One region of the Ruminococcus sp. 1001713B170207_170306_F1 genome, then DNA from elsewhere that is predicted to be linked to it. Evidence: predicted binding sites of a transcription regulator. Region 1 holds the regulator's gene; the other holds the start of a gene.

Region 1 (3,359 bases):
AACACGCGCACCGGCATCATACGCCTCCTGAAGCATGGAGACCGGTTTGGTCTTACTTACTGCCACCAATGTGACTTCACCTGGGTCACGGGAAACAGCAGCACAGGCTTTTTCAATATTTGCATTTACCTGCTGTAAATTTTCAGCTAACATTTATAAGCCTCCTTAAAAATAGTATATGTTAAACTTAGTAGAGAATATCCTGCTCTTTTACCTGGGAGGAGTCTCTGGCAATGCGGTCATAGCGGGAAAGTCCGTAGGATGTATTACTGGAAATAATGGCATATTCTTCATTCTGATCCAGTATATCTACCTGACGGAATACCGCATACCCTTGATTGATGCAGTAAACGCCTTCCAGAGAATCTGTTTCGCCTACAATAAAGCGCTGGTTGGAGTCATCTTTTACAATAGCATCTCCTTCCTTAAAAGCGCTTCTATCCACGTAATAATTGTAAGCTTCATCGGCAGAATCATCATCTAACTCAATTTTAACTTTACCGTAGATTGTAGCATTGATAAAGGTTCTTACGTTATTTCCGCTGGAATCTTTGGAAATCTTGTTAAAGCCTACACTTCCGCTGTCAGGATCAGTCGTGGCATATTCTGCCGGAATTACGTAAAAATCCTTGGATTCAATAGCGGAAAGGGGAATCTTAAGACCGGTTACTGTATTGGTAACCAGCTCAATATCCAGAAAACGGTCAGATGCATAGCGGATCAGACCGCGGCTGAAGTCAATTTTTCCATATTTGTTACCATCGATTTTTATGATGGAAAAATCGCCGCTCTGTGTCATATCATCCTTGAGAAATTTCACACGAATGGTGGAACGTCCCTCCAGCTTGGCGGCCTGTTTGTCGCTTAATGGAATGATCAGGCTCCATAATTCGCTGGTAATATTTGTATAAATGTTATCTCCGGCCTGCACCTTTTCGGATGTCTTCAGATCCGTTTCATGGTAAGAAGTCTGGTCAAAATCTGCTGCTGTAATGTTCTCCACAGTCTTATTCTCATAACCGTCCATAGAATAGAGGATAATGCCGTCTTCCTGGGCTTTACAGATATTCTGTCCACCGATGGTCACTACTTGTGAATCTGCATTCCCGTCAGTGGAAATTCCCTCATACTGAAGGATGCTTCCCTCCAGCTGGTTCTTAAAACTGTAGGTGTTGTTAAATTTACTTCCGGAAAATCCCTTGGAAAAGCTGAGCATAGAACTGCGGATTTTCTCCAGTTCGTCCGCAGTCAATGCAGACTTGGTTTCTGCAATTTTTCCGGAACTTAATCCGTAAACAGCACCGTTGGCATTGATCTTACTTCCCTCCCGGGCATAATAATTCACATAACCGGAGGATTCTGCCTTAAAAACACTCTCTTCCCGAAGAGAAATACCAGTGTAGGTCTCGTTTCGTGATAAAGGACCTGTGGTAACCTGGTAAGATTCGATGTGTGTGGAGGTTACAAGTAAAAATGCAGTAAAAATCATATATAATAACAATACACCAAAAGCAACGGTGGCAATATTCAGTCCGAATATGTTCTTTAACTGGACAAAAAGTCCTGCCATTTTGCCAGGCTTGTTAGATTTCTTCTCGGACAAGCGGATTCCCCCTTTGTTTTTGAGTCGGGCTCTGAATTTTCATACCAAACAATTGTACCATTTTTTGCCGGTGAACACAAGGAAAAGAAAACGAAAAGTGTGTGAACAAAGCTGGAAGCTGTGAACAGCCTGCATATCAAAAAACGAACATATTTTCAGAATATCTGTTTGCTTAATTAAGAAAAATATGGTATGATAAGAAAAAGTTGAATGAATTTCGGAGGAAAACTCTTATGACATATGGTAAAATCAGCAAAAAACAGCAGGAAATTTTAGAATATATTAAAAGTGAGATTCTGAACCGCGGATTCCCGCCAGCAGTTCGTGAGATTTGTGAAGCTGTAAATCTGAAGTCTACATCATCTGTTCATGCCCATCTGGAAGCTCTTGAGAAGAACGGATACATCCGCCGCGATGCCACGAAGCCAAGAGCCATAGAGATCATTGATGACAATTTCAATCTTGTCCGCCGTGAAGTGGTCAATGTTCCGCTTGTAGGTACCGTAGCCGCCGGACAGCCTATTCTGGCTGTAGAGAATGTAGATGGCTACTTCCCCATCCCGGCAGAATTTATGCCCAATGAACAGAGCTTCATGCTGAAGGTAAAAGGCGACAGCATGATCAATGCAGGAATCTTCGATGGGGATCAGGTTCTGGTAAAGCAGCAGCCCACTGCAGATAACGGCGACATTGTAGTTGCCTTGGTAGAGGACTCTGCCACAGTGAAGACCTTCTATAAGGAGAAGGGCTACTACCGCCTTCAGCCAGAGAATGACACTATGGATCCCATTATCATTACAGGAGAAATCCAGATTCTGGGTAAAGTATTTGGTGTCATGCGTTTTTACCAATAGTCATAAAAAATTTCCCCTTTAGCAAACAATTGCTGTTTCCAGACAATTGTTTACTAAAGGGGACTTTTTTATTTCTCTAAAAACGCATCCATCTCCAGAACCTTTCCATCTCTCCAGATTCTCTCCAGATCATAGAAAAGTCGGTTTTCCTCATCAAACACATGCACGATCACATCGCCGTAATCCATGAGAATCCAGCTGGAATTGCGGTTTCCCTCAATCTGCTTCGCCTCAAAGCCAGCGCGTCCAAGCTGCTCCTCCACATTATCGACGATCGCCTGAACCTGATTGGAGTTTGTACCGCTTGCGATTACGAAATAATCTGCAATTACAGAAACATTATGAATATCAATTATCTTAATATCCTGTCCCTTTTTATCATCAATTGCCTTGCAGGCAATCTGTGCCATCATTTTCTCTGTACTTACTGTACTCATTCTGATCTGCTCCTTTCTTAATAATGCTTATACTGACCTAATATTATTTTAAATTCCTGCGAGAACAAAAGGCTTTAAAAGTGAAATAATATCCTCTGTCAGGTGGTACCTGGCCTTCGCTCGTGCGAAATATCTCGCATCTCGTAGAATGTTAATTGTAAATAGTAAAAATATTCGCCAGTATATGCGGAGTATTAATTATCAGATACGTTATTACGCTTATTATGCAATTCTTTATAATAAATATAAGCCTCCTTGGAAGTTGGCTCAATATCATCGGCAGAATCTTCTTCCAGATACTCCAGGGTATCTTTTAGGATCTCATACATACACTCATCCAGGTCTTCAAACGCAAGTTTGCGAATTTCCGGTAAACGGCTTGCTTTATAACGCATGGGCTCAATATAATCTGCAATATAAATAATCTTTTCAAGAAAACTCATTTCACGTCTGCCAGTTGTGTGA
Region 2 (3,359 bases), on a different contig from region 1:
CGCCAGACAAATCTGTTCGTAAACCTCGCTTCCCAGTCTCATAAGAATCGTCCTCATAACCTTACCAGCCTTACTCTGATCTGTAGCAATCTCCCGATAAGAAGTGAACAATTCCATGCTTACAGGAAAACTGGTCTGAATGCTCACTTTACAGCCGCCTGCACACTCTTTCCATCCATCATAGACAGCAGAAAAAATTCCCTCCATAGAGTCCTCACATACCAGGATTCTTTTCTCTTGATTCATATAGCTCCCACCTTTCTGTCCACATGATTCTTTGTATTTTCTGTATACAGTCTTCTGCTCCCCATCTCATCTCCAAAGAGGGATAATTGCTGAAATGCAGCTTCATTCCCATGCTTCCGACAGTTCTCTTCATCCAGAAGATTACGGGTAATATAAGATTCCTCCAACCTGGTATTGTACATCATGCGGCCATTACAGGTAATAAAATATAAGGCACGCTTCATAACCACACCAATCCTCTTCAAATCTGCAAATTCCAGGGAATGGGTTCTCCTGGCCCCAATGATTCTTCTGGCAGAGGTATAACCGATTCCCGGTACACGAAGAAGTTCATAATAATCTGCCTGGTTGATCTCTACCGGAAAAAACTCCAGATGTGACACTGCCCAGTCTGCCTTGGGATCCAGAAGAAGGTTAAAATCCGGATGCTTCTCTGAAAGCAGTTCTGAAGCCCGAAAACCATAAAACCGCATAAGCCAGTCTGCCTGATAAAGTCGGTGTTCTCGAAGAAGAGGCGGACCTGATAAGGACATGAGCAGATCCTTATCTTCATTTACGGCGACAAAAGCCGAATAAAAAACTCTTTTTAATGCAAAGTTCTTATACAAAGATTCTGCTACTGACACGATCTGATAATCGCTCTCCCCCATAGCTCCAATAATCATCTGGGTACTTTGACCGGCTGGTACAAACTTAGGGGCATGACGGTACAGAACCAATTCCTCCTTATTCTGATCTCGCTGCTGCTGAATCTGCTTCATGGGGCGAAGAATGGTTTGCCTGCTCTTATGCGGTGCCAGTTTCCTAAGCCCGTCTGCAGTAGGAAGTTCCAGGTTCACGCTCATGCGATCTGCCAGATACCCCGCCCTGGCGATCAGTTCAGGAGCAGCACCTGGAATGGCTTTCAAATGAATATATCCCTGAAAATGATATTTATTACGAAGAAGATTTACTGTACAAAGCAGTTCTTCCATAGTCCTGTCTGGACTTTCCTTTACTCCGGAACTTAAAAACAGTCCTTCAATATAGTTCCTCCTATAAAATTCCATAGTCAGACGACACACTTCTTCTGGGGTAAAACTGGTACGCACCACATCATTGGAGGCTCTGTTTATACAGTATTTACAGTCAAATACACATTCATTTGTATAAAGGATCTTCAAAAGACTGATACATCTGCCATCCTGAGCAAAACTATGACAGATTCCGGCAGCAATGCTGTTTCCCATGCCCTTTCCATCTCCCTTTCGATCCACACCACTGGATGTGCAAGCCACATCATATTTCGCGGCATCCGATAAAATCTCCAGCTTCCGCTTCAATGTCATTGATTCCTGAATAATCATCCCGTAACAAAACTCCTTTTATGTAATCTGTGTTTCGCGTTCTTTATTATTCTCAATTTCAGAACGTTTGTTCTTGTTTTATTTTAGAACGTATGTTCTGTTTTGTCAATATCATAAAACGGCACGAAATTTTTTCTATACAAAAAGAGCCATAAATCAAAGATTAATTCTAACACTACCTTTGATTTACGGCTCTTATCTCATTCTTTTACTATTAAAGCTCCCGGACGACAGCCAGAAATGGTACATGCTTACATCAGCGAATTCATGAATACCAGACGTTCTGAACGTATGAGCAGATTTTCATATATGTGAATGCTGCCGACAGGTGACCTATCCACTCAATTTCAAATCTGTGTCAGCACAAAAATATCATAAATTGCTTTCACTGCATTTTCAAAATCACGGTTTTCCACACCGATAATAATATTCAGCTCACTGGAACCCTGGTCAATCATCTTGACGTTTACATTTGCATGTGCGAGGGCAGAGAAAATTCTTCCGGCTGTACCGCGGGTGGATTTCATTCCACGTCCTACAACTGCGATCAGGGCAAGGTCAGATTCCATTTCCACAAAATCCGGCTGAACCAGGCGATGGATTCCCGCAATTACCTGCTGCTCCTTTTCTTCAAACTCATCCTGGTGAACATATACTGTCATGGTATCAATACCGGATGGAACATGCTCAAAACTGATTCCCTGGTCTTCAAATACCTGAAGCACTCTTCTGCCAAATCCGATTTCACTGTTCATCATGGACTTCTCAATGTTGATAGAACAGAAACCTTTCTTTCCTGCAATACCGGTTATGGTATATTTCGGCTTGCGGCAGGTACTCTCCACAATAAAAGTTCCCTTATCCTCCGGCCGGTTGGTGTTACGGATATTAATCGGAATTCCCTCTTTTCTTACAGGGAAAATAGCATCTTCATGAAGAACAGTAGCTCCCATGTAGGAAAGCTCACGAAGTTCACGGTATGTAATGGTCTCAATCACAGCCGGATTCTTTACAATTCTCGGGTCTGTTACAAGGAAACCGGATACATCAGTCCAGTTTTCATACATATCAGCCTTAATTGCCTTGGCAACCAGAGAACCTGTCACATCAGAACCACCTCTGGAAAAAGTGGTCACAGTTCCATCGTCCTTTGCACCATAGAAGCCCGGCACAACTGCATTCTCACATTTTGAAAGACGCTTGTTCAGAAGTTTGTCTGTTTTCTCCGAATCCAGATTTCCGTTTTTATCAAAACGGATCACCTCTGCTGCATCCACAAATTCATAACCAAGATAAGCAGCCATCACTTTGCCGTTCAGATATTCTCCACGGGAAGCGGCGTAATCCCTGCCAATCTGTGCTTTAAAATTCTCTTTGATCAACTGGAAATCCTCTTCCATGGAAAGAGCTAGGCCAAGCCCTTTAATAATCTCATAATAACGAGATTTGATTTCTTCTAAAACCTTTTCAAAATCACCGCCATTTGCAGCTGCGTCATAACAGCTGTAAAGAAGATCTGTTACCTTCGTGTCCCCGTCAAATCTCTTACCTGGTGCAGAAGGAACAACAAAACGTCTGCTCTCTTCACTTCTGATAATATCTCCGACTTTTTCAAACTGCTCCGCATTTGCAAGGGAGCTTCCACCAAATTTTACTACTTTTCTCATAATCCTTATGCTCCTCAAAAACTTTTTCTCCATTTTATGAAAAAATTCGACTTTTTGCAAGGGTTTTTTCGATTTAATTCGTGAAAGTGTTAAATACCTC

Evidence for each region. Region 1 encodes LexA, which represses DNA repair genes until DNA is damaged. Its sites were predicted from a motif close to CNAACANNTGTTNG; they were not measured.
Region 2: I4V84_RS10555 (putative DNA modification/repair radical SAM protein) is a predicted target of LexA. The motif match lies at 1,678-1,691, and genes of this name have one in related genera.

The regions. Positions count from the first base shown of each region.
Region 1 covers NZ_JADPEX010000036.1:30,192-33,550, forward strand. The annotation lists gene I4V84_RS17690 (YggS family pyridoxal phosphate-dependent enzyme) at 1-153, opposite strand, end outside; gene I4V84_RS17695 (HlyD family efflux transporter periplasmic adaptor subunit) at 188-1,603, opposite strand; gene lexA (transcriptional repressor LexA) at 1,837-2,457, shown strand; gene rsfS (ribosome silencing factor) at 2,526-2,894, opposite strand; gene yqeK (bis(5'-nucleosyl)-tetraphosphatase (symmetrical) YqeK) at 3,089-3,359, opposite strand, start outside.
Region 2 covers NZ_JADPEX010000015.1:64,313-67,671, reverse strand. The annotation lists gene I4V84_RS10560 (TIGR03915 family putative DNA repair protein) at 1-246, opposite strand, end outside; gene I4V84_RS10555 (putative DNA modification/repair radical SAM protein) at 243-1,592, opposite strand; gene I4V84_RS10550 (aspartate kinase) at 1,940-3,259, opposite strand; gene tsaA (tRNA (N6-threonylcarbamoyladenosine(37)-N6)-methyltransferase TrmO) at 3,333-3,359, opposite strand, start outside.